Regions from separate parts of the Streptomyces sp. NPDC049585 genome, predicted to be linked through region 3. Evidence: riboswitches for the same ligand, from Rfam matches in the RefSeq annotation. Region 3 holds a riboswitch; each other region holds the start of a gene.
What was found. Region 3 has a riboswitch for cyclic di-AMP ahead of AB0K17_RS13550 (transglycosylase family protein). Riboswitches for the same ligand answer to the same signal wherever they lie in the genome.
Positions count from the first base shown of each region.

Region 1: it holds a riboswitch for cyclic di-AMP, as region 3 does, so the genes downstream of both, AB0K17_RS28180 (C40 family peptidase) here and AB0K17_RS13550 (transglycosylase family protein) in region 3, are expected to answer to the same signal.
Region 2: it holds a riboswitch for cyclic di-AMP, as region 3 does, so the genes downstream of both, AB0K17_RS29665 (M23 family metallopeptidase) here and AB0K17_RS13550 (transglycosylase family protein) in region 3, are expected to answer to the same signal.

Region 1 covers NZ_JBFAPE010000044.1:8,668-14,062, reverse strand. Annotated here, with positions in the region: gene AB0K17_RS28190 (spherulation-specific family 4 protein) at 1-485, shown strand, start outside; gene AB0K17_RS28185 (endo alpha-1,4 polygalactosaminidase) at 482-1,366, shown strand; cyclic di-AMP (ydaO/yuaA leader) riboswitch at 1,590-1,740, shown strand; gene AB0K17_RS28180 (C40 family peptidase) at 1,744-2,217, shown strand; gene AB0K17_RS28175 (NADP-dependent oxidoreductase) at 2,249-3,175, opposite strand; gene AB0K17_RS28170 (SRPBCC family protein) at 3,268-3,807, opposite strand; gene AB0K17_RS28165 (polysaccharide deacetylase family protein) at 3,944-4,690, shown strand; gene AB0K17_RS28160 (glycosyltransferase) at 4,687-5,395, shown strand, end outside.
Region 2 covers NZ_JBFAPE010000053.1:21,184-26,578, reverse strand. Annotated here, with positions in the region: gene AB0K17_RS29670 (DEAD/DEAH box helicase) at 1-1,506, shown strand, start outside; cyclic di-AMP (ydaO/yuaA leader) riboswitch at 1,642-1,778, shown strand; gene AB0K17_RS29665 (M23 family metallopeptidase) at 1,964-2,953, shown strand; gene AB0K17_RS29660 (MFS transporter) at 3,062-4,537, shown strand; gene AB0K17_RS29655 (aldo/keto reductase) at 4,599-5,395, shown strand, end outside.
Region 3 covers NZ_JBFAPE010000009.1:169,223-174,617, forward strand. Annotated here, with positions in the region: gene AB0K17_RS13545 (transglycosylase family protein) at 1-508, shown strand, start outside; cyclic di-AMP (ydaO/yuaA leader) riboswitch at 769-943, shown strand; gene AB0K17_RS13550 (transglycosylase family protein) at 948-1,697, shown strand; gene eno (phosphopyruvate hydratase) at 2,010-3,296, shown strand; gene AB0K17_RS13560 (septum formation initiator family protein) at 3,448-3,918, shown strand; gene AB0K17_RS13565 (DUF501 domain-containing protein) at 3,974-4,510, shown strand; gene AB0K17_RS13570 (Ppx/GppA phosphatase family protein) at 4,507-5,395, shown strand, end outside.

The DNA of each region.
Region 1 (5,395 bases), on a different contig from region 3:
GGTACGGCCGGCGGCGCACCCGCGCCGTGGTCGCCGACGTGCGACGGCACCGCCGGTGGTACGAGGTGGACGGCGTCTTCCTCGACCAGGTGCCGGTGCACGCCGCCCATCTGCCCCGCTACCGCCGGCTGGTGCTGGCCGCGAAGGTGCTGGGCGCCCGCAGCGCCGTGCTCAACCCCGGCACGCACCCGGACCCCGGGTACGCGGAGCTGGCCGACGTGCTGGTGACCTTCGAGGGGACGTGGGAGGACTACCGCCGGGCGCGGGTGCCGGCCTGGACGGCCGACCACCCGCCGCAGCGGTTCTGCCACTTGGTGCACGCGGTGCCCGAGGGGCGGGCGCACGAGGTGGCGCGCACGGCCGCCCTCCGCGGCGCGGGCGTGCACTGCGCCGTACCGGGCACGGGCGCGAACCCCTGGCGCAGCGCCCCGCCGCCGGCCGGTGCGCAGGAGGTACGGGAACACGAACGGGGAGGAACGCGGTGAAGGACCGGCGCCTACGGGCCGGGCTGCTGGGCGTGCTGCTGCTGGTGCTGGCGAGCTGCTCGTCGGCGCCGGGGGACGACGAGGACGCCGAGCCGGAGGGGAAGCCGACGGCCACCGCGCCGGACGCAAGCCCCACGGCCGGTGCGCCGACCCCCTCGGGACGGCCCGGTGAGCGCTGGCAACCGCGCCCGGGCACGGCCTGGCAGTGGCAGCTGGGCGGGAAGCTCGGCGAGGCCGACACCTCCCTCGACGTGCCCGTCTACGACATCGACGGCTTCGAGAACACGGCGGCCACCGTGGCGGCGCTGCATGCCCGCGGCCGGAAGGTGATCTGTTACATCAACGCCGGTGCGTGGGAGGACTTCCGGCCGGACAAGGACGCGTTCCCCAAGGGGCTGCTGGGCCGGAAGAACAAGGGCTGGGACGGCGAGAAGTGGCTGGACATCCGCCGTCTGGACGCGCTGCGTCCGCTCATGGCGGCCCGCATGGACATGTGCCGTCAGAAGGGCTTCGACGCGGTCGAGCCGGATCTGACGGAGGGTTTCCGCAACGGCACGGGCTTTCCGCTGACGGCCGCCCACCAGCTGGCGTTCAACCGGATGCTGGCGCGGCTGGCGCACGAGCGCGGGCTCGCGGTGGGGCTGAAGAACGACCTGGAGCAGATTCCGGCACTGGTGGGCGACTTCGACTTCGCGGTGAACGAGCAGTGCGCGCAGTACAAGGAGTGCGAAAAGCTGACGCCCTTCATCAAGCAGAACAAAGCGGTCTTCCACGTCGAATACGACCTGCCGACGGAGAAGTTCTGCGGCGAGGCGAAGCGGCTGGGGCTGAGTTCGATGCGCAAGAAGCTGGAGCTGGACGCCTCGCGCGAGCCGTGCTGACGGGTGGTCGGCTACCGGCGGTAGCCCGCCTTTCGTTGCAGGACAGGCGGTATGGACAGGCGATGGTTGCACCGTTTCGCCCGAAGTGAAGAAGTTCACAGATGCCGCTGCGGGTGCGGGATCCGGGCGGGCGATGGTGCAGGATCTCTCGTCGAACACAAGATCCCGTCACCGAGGCGGGCCACCCGGGCGGAACGCCGAGTCCTGCCGCCGCACCGGGTGCGGAATCGATTCGTCGATCGGCAGGAGCGGGAGACCCAAGCGGTACGGACCACGAACGCGGTGGTCCTTGGGGTGAAGCCAGACACTGGCCGGGCAACTTCGCAGCCCGAACCCGACAGGTCATCTTTCGCAGGCGGATGCCGAAGGGCTGTGGCATGTCTGCATTGCCTCGCATACCTGCACTCGTTTCCCGGGCCGGCACCGCGTCGGCCCTGACCGCCGCCACCATCGCGGCATCGGTCCTCGTTCCCGGCCTCGCCCCCGGCGCCTCCGCGGCGACCACCGGCGAGCAGGCCCTGAGGGTCGCGGCCTCCAAGGCCGGCTCCCCCTACCAGTGGGGCGCCACCGGCCCCAACCGCTTCGACTGCTCGGGCCTGACCCTGTACTCGTTCAAGAAGGCGGGCAAGAGCCTGCCGCGCACCGCCGCCGACCAGTACAACCGCACCCGGCACATCTCCGCCGGCTCCCGCACACCGGGCGACCTGGTGTTCTTCCACTCGGGCAGCAACGTCTACCACGTCGGCATCTACGCGGGTAGCAACACGATCTGGCACGCCCCCAAGCCGGGCACCACCGTGCGCAAGGAGCGCATCTGGACCGGCAGCGTCTGGTACGGCCGCGTGGGCTAGGACCGAACACCCCCGTCCTCGCCGGCCGCCGTCAGGCGACGGCGAGGACGATCTTGCCGGTGAGGTGGCCGTGCTCGCTCTCCCGGTGGGCGTCGGCCGCCTCCTCCAGGCGGTAGATGCGGTGGACGGGCAGCTGCAGCAGTCCCGCCTCGTGCAGGGCGAGCGCCTCGTTCAGCGCGGGCACCGGCCGCACCTCCCGGCCGCCGGAACTGAAGCGGGCCCCGTGCAGCCGGGCACCCTCGGCGTCGGCGATCGACACCACCCGGTCGGCGCCGCCGGTCACCTCGACGGACACCCACACGGCATCGCCCTTGCCCACGGCGTCCAGCGCCGCGTCCACCCGGCCGGGGGCGGCCGCCTCGCGCACCCGCTCGGCGAGCCCCTGCCCGTACGTCACCGGGATCGCGCCGAGGCCGCGCAGGTAGGCGTGGTTGGACTCGCTCGCCGTGCCGATGACCCGCACCCCGCGGGCCCGGGCGAACTGCACGGCCAGGGTGCCCACGCCCCCGGCGGCGCCGTGGACGAGCAGCGTCTCGCCGTCGCCGAGGTCCAGCAGCTCCATCACCCGCCGGGCCGTCTCGGCGGCCACCGGCAGGGCGGCCGCCTCCTCCCAGGCGAGCGAGACGGGCTTGACCACGACCTGGTCCTCCCGGGCCAGCGCCTGCTCGGCGTAGGCGCCGGTCACGGTGCGGCCGAACACGGCGTCGCCCGCCCGCACCTGCGTCACGCCCTCCCCCACCGCCTCGACCAGGCCGGACGCCTCCACCCCGGGAATGTGCGGCAGCTCCAGGGGGAAGGTGCCCGCCATGGCACCGCTGCGCAGCTTGTGGTCGAGCGGGTTGACGCCGGCGCAGCGCACCGCGATGCGGACCTGCCCCGGCCCGGGGGCGGGCAGCGGCACCTCGACCGGCCGCAGGACGTCGGCCGGTCCGTACGAGCTGAAGGAGATCGCCTTGATCGTCGTCATGGGATCACCCTGATCGACGACCGGCCGATTCGCCGCCAGGCTGGCCGCACCGCCACCCGGATACCGTGCTCCGGGGCCGGCGCCTACGCCCCGTCCTCGGCGAGCCGCTTGACGCCTTCGAGGGTGGCCCGCATGCCCGCCTTGAACTCCTCCAGCCGCATGGCCACGAGCTCCTCCTCGCGGTCGGGCATCCGGGCTATGGCCACGCTGATCCCGGAGGGCGCGGGGCCTATGCGCACCGACTGGCGCAGCAGCGTGGCCGCCCCCTCCGGGCCTTCGGGCTCCAGTTCGAACTTCCAGGTGGCCATGGGGTGGGCCGGGTCGGCCTCGCCGCCGCCGTAGTGGCCGTCGGGGTCGGTGACCGCCCAGCTGAACAGCCGCTCGGTGACCAGGCCGACGACGTGGGAGACGGTCCGCCACTCCCCCGCGTACGGGTGGCGGTTGAACCCCTCGAAACGCGCGCCCGGCTGCACACCGGTGGCACCGTCCAGCCAGGCCGTGCTCTGGAGCTCGGTGCTCAGGCGGGCGGGCAGGCCGATGTCCGTCACGAGCTTCCACACGACGGCCGGAGCCGCGTCGATGCGAATCTCCTCCTGTGCACCCGGGGCGTCCGCCAGACGCATGATGTCTCCCTCCCACAACTGAACATGACAAACCGTTGGGCACAGTGTGCAACACCCCTCGGTGGCGGATGCCACGGCGGGTCCGGTTCACCGCACGTCCACCGGCCGTGCGCACCGCTGGGGGATGCTGGAGGATGTGACAGCGCAATTCGTGGTCTCGGTGCACGACGTCGCCCCCTGGAGCTTCTCGCGGACCCGCGAGTGGGTGGCCGAACTGGAGTGCCGCGACGTGCCGGCGACCCTGCTGCTCGTACCGGGCGCCTGGCGCGGGGTGCCGCTGGCGGACGACCCCGCCCTCGTCCGGTGGCTGCATGCCGCCGCGCGGCGCGGGCACGAGCTCGCCCAGCACGGCTTCACGCACCGGGCCGTGCCCGGCGGCCCCCGCCACCGGCGCCTGCTGAACCGGCTCCTGGCCCGCGGATGCGCCGAGTTCTGCGCGCTCGGCGCGCACGAGGCCGCCGACCGCCTCGCCCGGGGACGGGCGGAACTGGCCCGCGCCGGGATCCACCCGGAGGGCTTCACCCCGCCCGGCTGGCTCGCCTCCCCCGGCACCATGGCGGCCCTGCGCGCCTCGGACCTCGCCTACACCACCTCCCACCTGGCCGTGCACGACCTGCGCACCGGCCGGCGGCACCGCCTGCCCGCCCTGTGCCACCGCCCCGGCGGCCTCGGCGAGCACGCGGCAGCCCGCCTCCTGCCGTGGGCGGCCTGCAGATGGGCGCGCCGAGGCCGGTCCTTCCGTATCGCCCTGCACCCGGCCGACCTGGCCCGGCCCGGGCTGCGCGAGAGCGCACTGGAGGCGATCGACGCGGCGCTGGCCGCGGGGGCGGAGCCGCTGACGTACGCCGAGCTGGTGGCGGTACGCAGGCGGACAACGCCGTGAGGATCGTGCAGCTCGCCAACTTCTACGGCCCGCAGTCGGGCGGCACGCGCACCACGCTCGACGCGCTCGGGCGCGGCTATGCCGCGGCGGGCCACGAGCGGGTGCTCGTCGTGCCGGGAACCCGGGCCTCCTGCGAGCGCGACGCGACGGGGCTGCGGTGCACCCTGCCGGGTGTGCCCGTGAGCGGCGGCTACCGGATCGCCCTGCCGACGCCCGCCCTGCGCCGTCTGCTCGACCGCCTGGCGCCGGACGCGCTCGAGGTCTCGGACAAGCTCACCCTGCTGGGCGCGGCCGGCTGGGCCCGCAGGCGGGGCGTACGGTCGGTGCTGCTGTCCCACGAGCGGCTGGACGCGATCCTGGCCCCCTGGCTGCCGGCGTGGGTGCCGCTCCGTCCCGCCGCGGACGCCTGGAACCGCCGGCTCGTGCGGGCGTTCGACGCCGTGGTGGGTCTGTCGGCCTTCTCCTGCGCCGAGTTCGCCCGCATCGGTGCACCGGTGCTGCACCGGGTGCCGCTGGGCACCGACCTGGACGTCTTCTCCCCCTCGGCAGCGGCGCCCGGGACCCCGAACGGCGTGCGGCTGGTGTACGTGGGGCGGCTGTCACGGGAGAAACAGCCCCAGCTGCCGATCGAGACCCTCCGCGTGCTGCGGCAGCGCGGGGTCCCGGCCCGGCTGGACGTGCTGGGCGACGGCCCGGAGCGCCGCC
Region 2 (5,395 bases), on a different contig from region 3:
GCCCGCTCCGAGGGCGAGACCCGCTCCGGCGGCGACAGCCGCCCCGGCGGCACCCGTTCCCGCGGCGCCAGCCGCTCCGGCGGCGAGAGCCGCTCCGCCCGGCGCCGCGCCGGCGGCCCCGCACGGGGCGCCGCCGCCGTCGTCGAGCCGGCCGCCGACTTCGAGGTGCCCGAGGCCACGACGCCGGCGCTGCCGCCCGTCGCCTCCTTCGCCGACCTCGACATGCCGGGCGCCCTGCTGAAGACGCTGACCCGCGAGGGCGTCACCGAGCCCTTCCCCATCCAGGCCGCGACCCTGCCGAACTCCCTCGCCGGACGCGACGTCCTCGGCCGCGGGCGTACCGGTTCCGGCAAGACCCTCGCCTTCGGGCTCGCGCTCCTGGCCCGTACCGCGGGCCGGCGGGCCCGGCCGGGCCGGCCGCTGGCGCTGGTGCTGGTGCCCACCCGTGAGCTCGCGCAGCAGGTCACCGACTCCCTCGCCCCCTACGCGGCCGCCCTGGACCTGCGTACGGTCACCGTCGTCGGTGGACTGTCCATCGGCCGGCAGGCGCAGGCCATCGGCCGTGGCGCCGAGGTCATGGTCGCGACGCCGGGCCGGCTCGCCGACCTGCTCCAGCGCGGCGACTGCGCCCTGGGCGACGTGACCGTCACCGTCCTGGACGAGGCGGACCAGATGGCCGACATGGGCTTCCTGCCCCAGGTCACCCGCCTGCTCGACCAGGTCGCCCCGGGCGGCCAGCGGATGCTGTTCTCCGCGACGCTGGACCGCAACGTCGACCGGCTCGTCCGCCGCTTCCTGACCGACCCCGTCACCCACTCCGTCGACCCCTCGGCGGGCGCGGTGGTCACCATGGAGCACCACCTGCTGCACGTCGCCGACGTGGATGCCAAGCGTGACGTGGTCACCCGGATCGCGGCCCGCGAAGGCCGCGTGATCATGTTCGTGGACACCAAGCGGGGCGCCGACCGGCTGGTCAAGCGCCTGCTGGCGCAGGGCGTGCGCGCCGCGGCGCTGCACGGCGGCAAGAGCCAGCCGCAGCGCAACCGCGTCCTGGAGCAGTTCCGCACCGAGCAGGTGACCGCGCTGATCGCCACGAACGTGGCGGCGCGCGGCATCCACATCGACGGGCTCGACCTCGTCGTCAACATCGACCCGCCCGTCGACCACAAGGACTACCTGCACCGCGGCGGCCGTACGGCCCGGGCCGGCGAGGCGGGCACCGTCGTCACGCTCGTCCTGCCCGAGGAGCGGCGCGACATGCGGCAGATGATGGTGACCGCGCGCATCGCCCCGGCGACGGCCGACGTGCGCCCGCAGGACGCCGAGCTCGTCCGCATCACCGGCGCCCGCGAGCCGAGCGGCATCCCGGTGACGATCGCGGTGCCCGCGCCCCGGCAGGAGCAGTCCCGGCCGGAGCAGCCCCGGCAGGAGCAGTCGCAGCGCCGTCCCGGGCGCGGCCGCACCCGCCCGGCCCGGCGGCGCCGGCCCGCGGGGGAGCGCGCATAACAATTGACGCTCCGTCAGAAAGTTGGAGCGTCAATACGCCTGCGAATTCACCCGTTCGGCTTGGAATCCGGTCGCGATGTCTATTAACGTTCGATAACGCAGCGCGGTCCTGGATACCGCCGCAAGAGGCGGTGCCGCGCGCCTTCGCCGAATCCCGTGAACGGAACCGGGGAACCATCCCTTTGGGGTGAATCGGGCCGCGCACCGGCCCGTAGGAGACCTTCCTGCTCCGAACCCGACAGCTAACCCGGTAGGCGAGTGGGAAGGAAAGGAGTGCGCCCCGGTGGCGTCCAACAGGCACGGTGCCGACGACGGTTCCTACACCGCGTACGACCCTCCGATCGTCCCGGCTTACGCCCCGCCCTACGATCCCGGCGCCACCGACCCCGACGACGAGCTCCCGGCGACGCCGCTCGAGCGCGGCCGGCACCGCGCCGCCAAGCAGCGCGGCGGCACGGTGGCCCGCAGCGGTGCCGTCCTCGGCGTGGGCATGATCGCGGCGGTGGGCGCGGGCGGCATGGCCAGCGCGCAGGACCGCCCGGCGGCCCCCATATCCATGCCCGACCCCGGCCGGAACGCACCCGCCGCACCCGCGGCGGCGTTCACCGACGAAGCCGCCCACGCGGGCGAGGTGCTGCGGGCACGCATCATGCAGCAGGCCGAGCACCAGCAGGAGGCGGCGGAAGCGGCCGTGCAGGCGGCCGAGGCCCGGGCGGCGGCGGAACGGCACCACGCGATGGCCGCGCAGCAGGCGGCACTGGCGGAAGCCGAGGCCAAGGCCAAGGCCGCTGCCGCGGCCCAGGCAGCGGCAGCCCGCGCAGCAGCGGCGCACGCGGCAGCGGCAGCAGTGCCCGCCCAGGCGGCGCCGGCGCCGCAGCAGACTCACCAGGGCCACCAGACCCACCAGACCCACCAGGCCCCGCACGCTGCGCCGCAAGCGCACGCCGGACCGCAAGCGCACGCCGCGCCTCAAGCGCCGCACCGGGCTCCCCAGCAGCACCGGGCACCCCAGCCGCATCGCGCCCCGCAAGCGCCCTCGCAGGCCCGTGGTTCCTTCACCCTCCCTCTCACCTCGTACACCCTCACCGCCGGCTTCGGGCGGGCCGGGGCCATGTGGTCGTCGCATCACCACACCGGCGAGGACTTCGCCGCCCCGACCGGCACTCCGGTGCGGGCCGTGAGCGGGGGTACGGTCACGCAGGCCGGCTGGGCGGGCGCGTACGGCTACCGCGTCGTGCTGACCCTCGGCGACGGTACGGAGGTCTGGTACTGCCACCTGTCGTCGATGGTGATCACCTCGGGCAAGGTCGGTCCCGGCACGGTCATCGGCCGGGTCGGTGCGACCGGCAATGTCACCGGTCCCCATCTGCACCTGGAGGTGCGGCCGGGCGGTGGCGCCCCGGTGGACCCGCTGTCCTGGCTGCGCGACCGGGGCCTGCAGCCGTAGCGCGCGCTCCGCAACCGCAGGGAGGCAGCCGGGTCATAGCGGCGTGGATTCCCCTACGTATCCCGATTTTCCGGGAATGTTATCCGTGTGATCGGGAAATCAGAGGATGTGACGACGACCGCACCGACGATCACCACGTCCGTTCCCGCCCGCCTGGACCGGCTGCCCTGGTCCCGGTGGCACTGGACGGTGGTGATCGGGCTGGGCACCGTCTGGGTGCTGGACGGTCTGGAGGTCACGGTCGTCGGCAACATTGCCGGCCGCCTCTCCGAACAGGGCAGCGGCCTGCCCATCACCTCCGGCGGGGTGACGGGCCTGGCCGCCGCGCTGTATGTGGCGGGGGCGTGTTCCGGGGCGCTGTTCTTCGGCCGGCTCACCGACCTCTTCGGCCGCAAGAAACTCTTCATGGTCACCCTGGCGGTCTATCTGTCGGCGACCGCGCTGACCGCACTGTCGTACTCGTCCTGGTGGTTCTTCGTCTTCCGCTTCATGACGGGCTTCGGCATCGGCGGCGAGTACGCGGCCATCAACTCCGCCATCGACGAACTCATCCCGGCCGCCTACCGCGGCCGCGTCGACCTGATCATCAACGGCAGCTTCTGGCTCGGCGCGATCGCCGGGTCGCTGCTGTCGATCCTGATGCTGGACACGAGCATCTTCGCCAAGGACGTCGGCTGGCGGCTGACCTTCGGGCTCGGCGTCGTCCTGGGCCTGGTGATCCTGCTCGTGCGGCGCCACGTCCCGGAAAGTCCACGCTGGCTGTTCATTCACGGCCGCAGCCCGGAGGCGGAGGAACTGGTCACGGAGATCGAGAAACGCGTCGTCGTGGAGAAGGGCGCCGAGCTGCCGCCCGCGAAGGGGCGTTTCACCATTCGCCAGCGCGAGAGCTTCGGATTCCGGGACATCGCCCGGACCGTCTTCTCCGACTACCGCCGCCGGGCGGTGCTGGGGCTCGCCCTCTTCATCGGACAGGCGTTCCTCTACAACGCCATCACGTTCGGCTTCGGCGCGATCCTCACCCGCTTCTTCGGCGTCTCCACCTCCCGTACCGGCTATTTCTTCGCCGTCATAGCAGTGGGCAACTTCCTGGGCCCGCTCTTCCTCGGCAAGCTCTTCGACACGCTCGGCCGGCGCATCATGATCACCTCGACGTATCTGCTGGCCGGGCTGCTGCTGTTCGCGACCGCCTGGCTCTTCGGCAGCGGCCGGCTCAACGCCGTCACCCTGACCGCGTGCTGGGCCGTCGTGCTCTTCTTCGCCTCGGCCGGAGCGAGCAGTGCGTACCTCACCGTCTCGGAGATCTTCCCGATGGAGACCAGGGCCATGGCCATCGCGTTCTTCTACGCGGTGGGCACAGCGGCGGGCGGCATCAGCGGCCCGCTGCTGTTCGCCGCCCTCACCCACAGCGGCGTCGTCGGGGACACCGTGCTCGCCTTCAGCGTCGGCGCCTCCTTGATGTGCATCGGCGGGGTGGTGGCGGCATTCCTCGCCGTGGCCGCCGAAGGCCGCTCCCTCGAGGACATCGCCACCCCCCTGTCCGTCCACCCTCCCGAGCCCCTACCGGCTCCCGCACCCGCGGACTGACCGAAGACGCAACGCGCACTGACGCGGAATAAGGCTGCCGGTAGGGGCGTTGGGGCATCGCATGGCTGACAACCACCGCACGATCGGCAGTCTCACCGTCCACCCCCTCGCACTCGGGGGCAACGTCTTCGGCTGGACGGCGGACGAGAAGCAGTCCTTCGCCGTCCTCGACGCCTACGCCGAGGCCGGCGGCAACTTCATCGACACCGCCGACGTCTACTCGGCATGGGTTCCGGGCAACCGGGGCGGCGAGTCCGAGACCATCCTCGGCGCCTGGCTCGCCGCCCGCGGCAACCGCGACCGGACGGTCATCGCCACCAAGGTCGGCGCCGGCGTCCCCGAACCGGCAGGCCTCGCACCCGCCACCATCAGGTCACGCGTCGAGGAGTCCCTGCGCCGCCTGGGCACCGATTACATCGACCTCTACTACACCCACTACGACGACACCTCGCAGACGGTCGAGGACATCATCGGCACCCTCGACGCCCTGGTGAAGGAGGGCAAGGTCCGCGAGATCGCCGCCTCCAACATCAGCGCCGAACGCCTGCAGGCCGCCCTCGCCTTCTCCGACGCCTCCGGCCTCGCCAAGTACGTGGCGATCCAGCCGCACTACAACCTGGTCTCCCGCGACACCTACGAGGGCCCCCTCGCCGACGTCGCCGCCCGCCACGGCCTGGCCGCCGTCCCCTACTACGCCCTGGCCTCCGGCTTCCTCACCGGCAAGTACCGCCCCGGCACCACCGTGGACAGCGCCCGCGCGGGCAGCGCCGCCAAGCACCTCGAGACCGAACGAGGCCGACGTGTCCTGGCCGCCCTCGACGAGGTGGCCGCCGCCCACGGCGCGGACGTCTCCACCGT
Region 3 (5,395 bases):
CGCATCGCCGTCGACGTCGCCGTCCGGGTCGTCCACGCCCGCGCCCGGCCAGTCCGGTGCGCCCTCCGGTGCGACGCCGGACGCCGGTGGCACCCCGTCAGCTCCCGCGAGCGGCACGCCGGACGCCGGGCAGGGCAAGCACCGCAAGGAGCCCGGCACCGACCTCCCGTCGGCTCCGGCCGACGGCTCCGCGAGCCCGTCGGGCACGCCGGGAGCCGACGGCGCGTCCGCCGGGGACGCCGGCGCGGCGGAGGGCTCGGGGCGCCACCGCGCGACCCCGAACGGCCCGGACGACGGCGCACAGCGACCCTCGCGCGGGGGCGATTCCCGGCCGGGCATCCCGGCCGCAAACGACTACACCGTGCAGCCCGGTGACAACCTGTCAGTGATCGCCCAGGAGCACTCGGTCGCCGGCGGCTGGCAGACGCTGTATCAGAAGAACGAAAAAGTTGTCGGAACTGATCCGGACCTTATCCGTCCTGGTCAGCGCCTGGATATCCGTCAATAGCCATGCGGAAAGGGCCGAATGTCCGTTCCAGTCGAAAGTGAGACATGGGTCTCTTCGACTCGGCGGCGGAGAGCGTCCGTCCGATTTGCGTCTACCCAGGGCCACCTGCGGAAACGTCAGGTTTCCCGCGGTAACCGATGGCGGCCTTGGCTGAAAAGTGGGGTTTGAACCCGCAGGCCGCCTGTGCTTACCGTCTTCACCGCTCGCCATCGCGAGCACCACGGTCGCCACGCCGAATCCTGCCGGCGGCCGGGGGAGTCGTCGCGCAAGCGCCGTAGGCAGGAGCGGGGGAACCAAGGTAGGCGCCGGACGGACCGGCGGTCGGCAGACCGCAGGGACGGACGGCTTGGGGTGAAGCCCGGTGCTCGCACCGGGCCGGGCAGTCTCACAGCCCGAACCCGACAGCTCACCTCGTAGGCGTCGGTGAGGAAAACGACTTATGTCCAAGGGCAAGCACCGTCGTCCGTCCAAGGCCGTCCGAATCGTCACGCTCGCCGGCGTCACCGGCGCCGCGGTCGCCGCCCCACTGATGGTCGCGACCTCCGCCAACGCCGCCTCCGTCTCCACCTGGGACAAGGTCGCCCAGTGCGAGTCCAGCGGCAACTGGCACCTCAACAACGGCAACAACTACTACGGCGGCCTGCAGTTCTCGAACGACTCCTGGAAGGCCGCGGGCGGCACCAAGTACGCCCCGCGCGCCGACCTCGCCACCAAGGCCCAGCAGATCGCCACCGCCGAGCGGCTGCTGGCCATGCAGGGCCCGGGCGCCTGGGGCTGCGCGGGTGAGGGCGGTCTGCGCTCCGGCGGCGCCAAGGCCGACGTCGACCCCTCCGACGACTCCGGCTCCGCCTCCGCCAAGAAGACCCGCAAGACCACCTCCGCCGAGGGCGCCCACTCCACCAAGAACCACTCGGACCGCAGCGAGCGCCACAGCGCTCCGAAGAAGGTCACCCGGGAGTCGGACGCCGACGACGAGGCCGCGGAGGCCAAGGCGGAGGCCAAGAAGGCCGCCCCGCGCGAGGTCAAGCAGGGCACCGGCGAGTACAAGGTCAAGGAGGGCGACACCCTCGGGACCATCGCCGACGCGCAGAAGGTGCGCGGTGGCTGGGCGAAGCTCTACGACCTCAACAAGGACGTCATCGACAACGCCGACCTGATCTTCCCCGGTCAGCAGCTGCACCTGCACTGACCGGAGTCGATCGAAGCCGATCGAAGGTGCCGGGCGGCCCATGGCCGCCCGGCCGCACGACGACCGGCCGTACGACCGCCCCGCTTCGCTGCGCTTCCCCCCGAGCCGCACCGGAGCGGGGCTTCGCCGTTCGAGCCGCCGTGCCGGCCGCGCCCCGTCGACTGTCCGTTGAGCGAACATACTGGGTTTTCATCCCGTGATATCGGCATTTGTGCCAATTTTCGGCCCGTGGCCCGGTCCAGCGCGGGGAGAGCCCGCGGGGCCCGTTAGGCTCGTGGTGCAGAACTCCAGACACACACGAAGGAGACCCTCGTGCCGTCCATCGACGTCGTCGTAGCTCGCGAGATCCTCGACTCGCGAGGCAACCCCACGGTCGAGGTCGAGGTCGGCCTCGACGACGGCTCCACGGGCCGTGCCGCCGTGCCGTCCGGCGCCTCCACCGGCGCCTTCGAGGCCATCGAGCTGCGTGACGGCGACCCGGACCGCTACCTCGGCAAGGGCGTCGAGAAGGCCGTCCTCGCCGTGATCGAGCAGATCGGCCCGGAGCTGGTCGGCTACGACGCCACCGAGCAGCGCCTGATCGACCAGGCCATGTTCGACCTGGACGCCACCGACAACAAGGGCTCGCTCGGCGCCAACGCCATCCTCGGCGTCTCCCTGGCCGTCGCGCACGCCGCCTCCGAGGCCTCGGACCTGCCCCTCTTCCGCTACCTCGGCGGCCCGAACGCGCACCTGCTGCCCGTTCCGATGATGAACATCCTCAACGGCGGCTCGCACGCCGACTCCAACGTGGACATCCAGGAGTTCATGATCGCGCCGATCGGCGCGGAGTCCTTCTCCGAGGCCCTGCGCTGGGGCACCGAGGTCTACCACACCCTCAAGAAGGTCCTGAAGGGCCGCGGCCTGTCCACCGGCCTGGGCGACGAGGGCGGCTTCGCCCCGAACCTCGGCTCCAACCGCGAGGCCCTCGACCTGATCCTCGAGGCCATCAAGGAGGCCGGCTACACCCCCGGCCAGGACATCGCGCTCGCCCTGGACGTCGCCGCCTCCGAGTTCTACAAGGACGGCGTCTACACCTTCGAGGGCCAGGACCGCACCGCGGCCCAGATGACCGACTACTACGCCGAGCTCGTCGAGGCCTACCCGCTGGTCTCCATCGAGGACCCGCTGTTCGAGGACGACTGGGACGGCTGGAAGACCATCACCGACAAGCTCGGCGACAAGGTCCAGCTCGTCGGTGACGACCTGTTCGTCACCAACCCCGAGCGCCTCGCCCGCGGCATCGAGGAGGGCACTGCCAACGCCCTGCTGGTCAAGGTCAACCAGATCGGTTCGCTGACCGAGACCCTCGACGCCGTCGAGCTGGCCCAGCGCAACGGCTTCAAGTGCATGATGTCCCACCGCTCCGGCGAGACCGAGGACGTCACCATCGCCGACCTGGCCGTCGCCACCAACTGCGGCCAGATCAAGACCGGCGCCCCGGCCCGCTCCGAGCGCGTCGCCAAGTACAACCAGCTGCTGCGCATCGAGGAGATCCTCGACGACGCCGCGGTGTACGCCGGCCGCAGCGCCTTCCCGCGGTTTCGCTCTGCGAACTAATGAGCACAGCAGGGCTGAGCGCCGCGTCGGCTTGAGCCTTGACGCTTGAGCCTTAACGGCTGAGCTCTCGCCAGTCTCCGTACGTCCCCGGCCGCGGTCCCGTACCGTGTCCGGGGACGTACGTTCGTAGCGGACCGACAGGGGAGGCGACGTGGGCGCGGACCGGTTCTCCACCGCGACCAGGCTCAAGGCGCTCGGCACGGCGCTGGTGCAGGGGCCCGCCGCGGCCCGGACGTACCGCGCCCGTCAGCCGCGCCGCTCCCGGCTCACCGGCCGGGCGGCCCTGCTGGCGCTCGTCGTCTGCTCGCTGGTGGTGGCCCTGGCCTACCCGATGCGGCAGTGGGTGACCCAGCGCTCCGACATCGCCGACCAGCGGCGCCGCACCGAGCACGCGCGCGAGCAGGTCAAACGGCTGCAGGACGAGAAGGCCCGGCTGGAGGACCCGGCCTACGTCGAGCAGCTGGCCCGCGAGCACCTGCACTACCTGCGCCCCGGAGAGACCGGCTACAACGTCGTCGACGGCACCGCCGCCGACGGCCGCCACAAGGACGAGGGCGCCGCCGACCGCCCCTGGTACCTCAACCTCTTCGACGACGTGGACGCCTCCGACACCCACCGCTGAGCGTCCCGCGCCACCGGCCCCCCGACCCACCGAGCACGAGCGAGCATTCGAGCACATGGACACGCCCCCGCCCACGACCGAGCCCACCGAGCCGACGGACGCCGACATCGCGGCGTTCGAGGCGCAGCTGGGGCGCCCGCCGCGCGGCCTGCGCGCCATCGCCCACCGCTGCCCCTGCGGCAACCCCGACGTCGTCGAGACCGCCCCGCGGCTGGAGGACGGCACGCCCTTCCCGACGCTGTACTACCTGACGTGCCCGCGCGCCGCCTCGGCGATCGGCACGCTGGAGGCCGAGGGCGTCATGAAGGAGATGAGCGAGCGGCTGCAGAGCGACCCGGAGCTGGCCGCCGCCTACCGGGCCGCGCACGAGGACTACATCCGCCGCCGGGACGCCATCGAGGTCCTGCAGGGCTTCCCGAGCGCCGGCGGGATGCCGGACCGCGTCAAGTGCCTGCACGTCCTGGTCGGTCACTCCCTGGCCGCGGGCCCGGGCGTGAACCCCCTGGGCGACGAGGCGATCGCCATGCTCCCCGAGTGGTGGCGCAAGGGCCCGTGCGTGAACCCCTGCGGCGAGCAGGAGGACGGCGCATGACGCGCGTCGCGGCCATCGACTGCGGCACCAACTCCATCCGCCTGCTCGTGGCGGACGTCGACCCGGCCACGGGCCGACTCGACGAGCTCGACCGCCGGATGACCATCGTCCGCCTCGGCCAGGGCGTCGACCGCACCGGCCGTCTGGCCCCCGAGGCGCTGGAGCGCACGTTCGCGGCCTGCCGCGCGTACGCGGAGGTCATTCGCGACCTGAAGGCCGAGCGCATCCGTTTCGTCGCCACCTCCGCCTCCCGCGACGCACAGAACCGCGAGGACTTCGTGCGCGGCGTGGTGGAGATCCTCGGCGTCGAGCCGGAGGTCGTCACCGGTGACCAGGAGGCCGAGTTCTCCTTCACCGGTGCGACGCGGGAGCTGGTGGGGCGCGCCGATCTGGCCGCGCCGTTCCTCGTGGTCGACATCGGCGGCGGCTCGACGGAGTTCGTGGTCGGCGAGGAGCATGTGCGGGCCGCCCGCAGCGTGGACGTGGGTTGCGTGCGCATGACGGAGCGTCATCTGGTGGTGGACGGCGCGGTCACCGACCCGCCGACGGCCGAACAGGTCGCCGCCATACGGGCCGACGTCGAGGCGGCCCTCGACCTGGCCGCGCAGGCGGTGCCGCTGGGCGAGGCCCGTACGCTGGTCGGGCTGGCCGGTTCCGTCACCACGGTCGCGGCCATCGCGCTGGAGCTGGAGGAGTACGACTCCTCGGTCATCCACCACGCGCGGATCTCCCTGGACCAGGTCCGGGCGATCACCGCGCGGCTGCTCGCCTCCACCCACGACGAGCGCGCCGCGATTCCGGTGCTGCACCCGGGGCGGGTCGATGTGATCGCCGCGGGGGCCCTGGTGCTGCAGTGCGTGATGGAGCGCGTGGGCGTCGACGAGG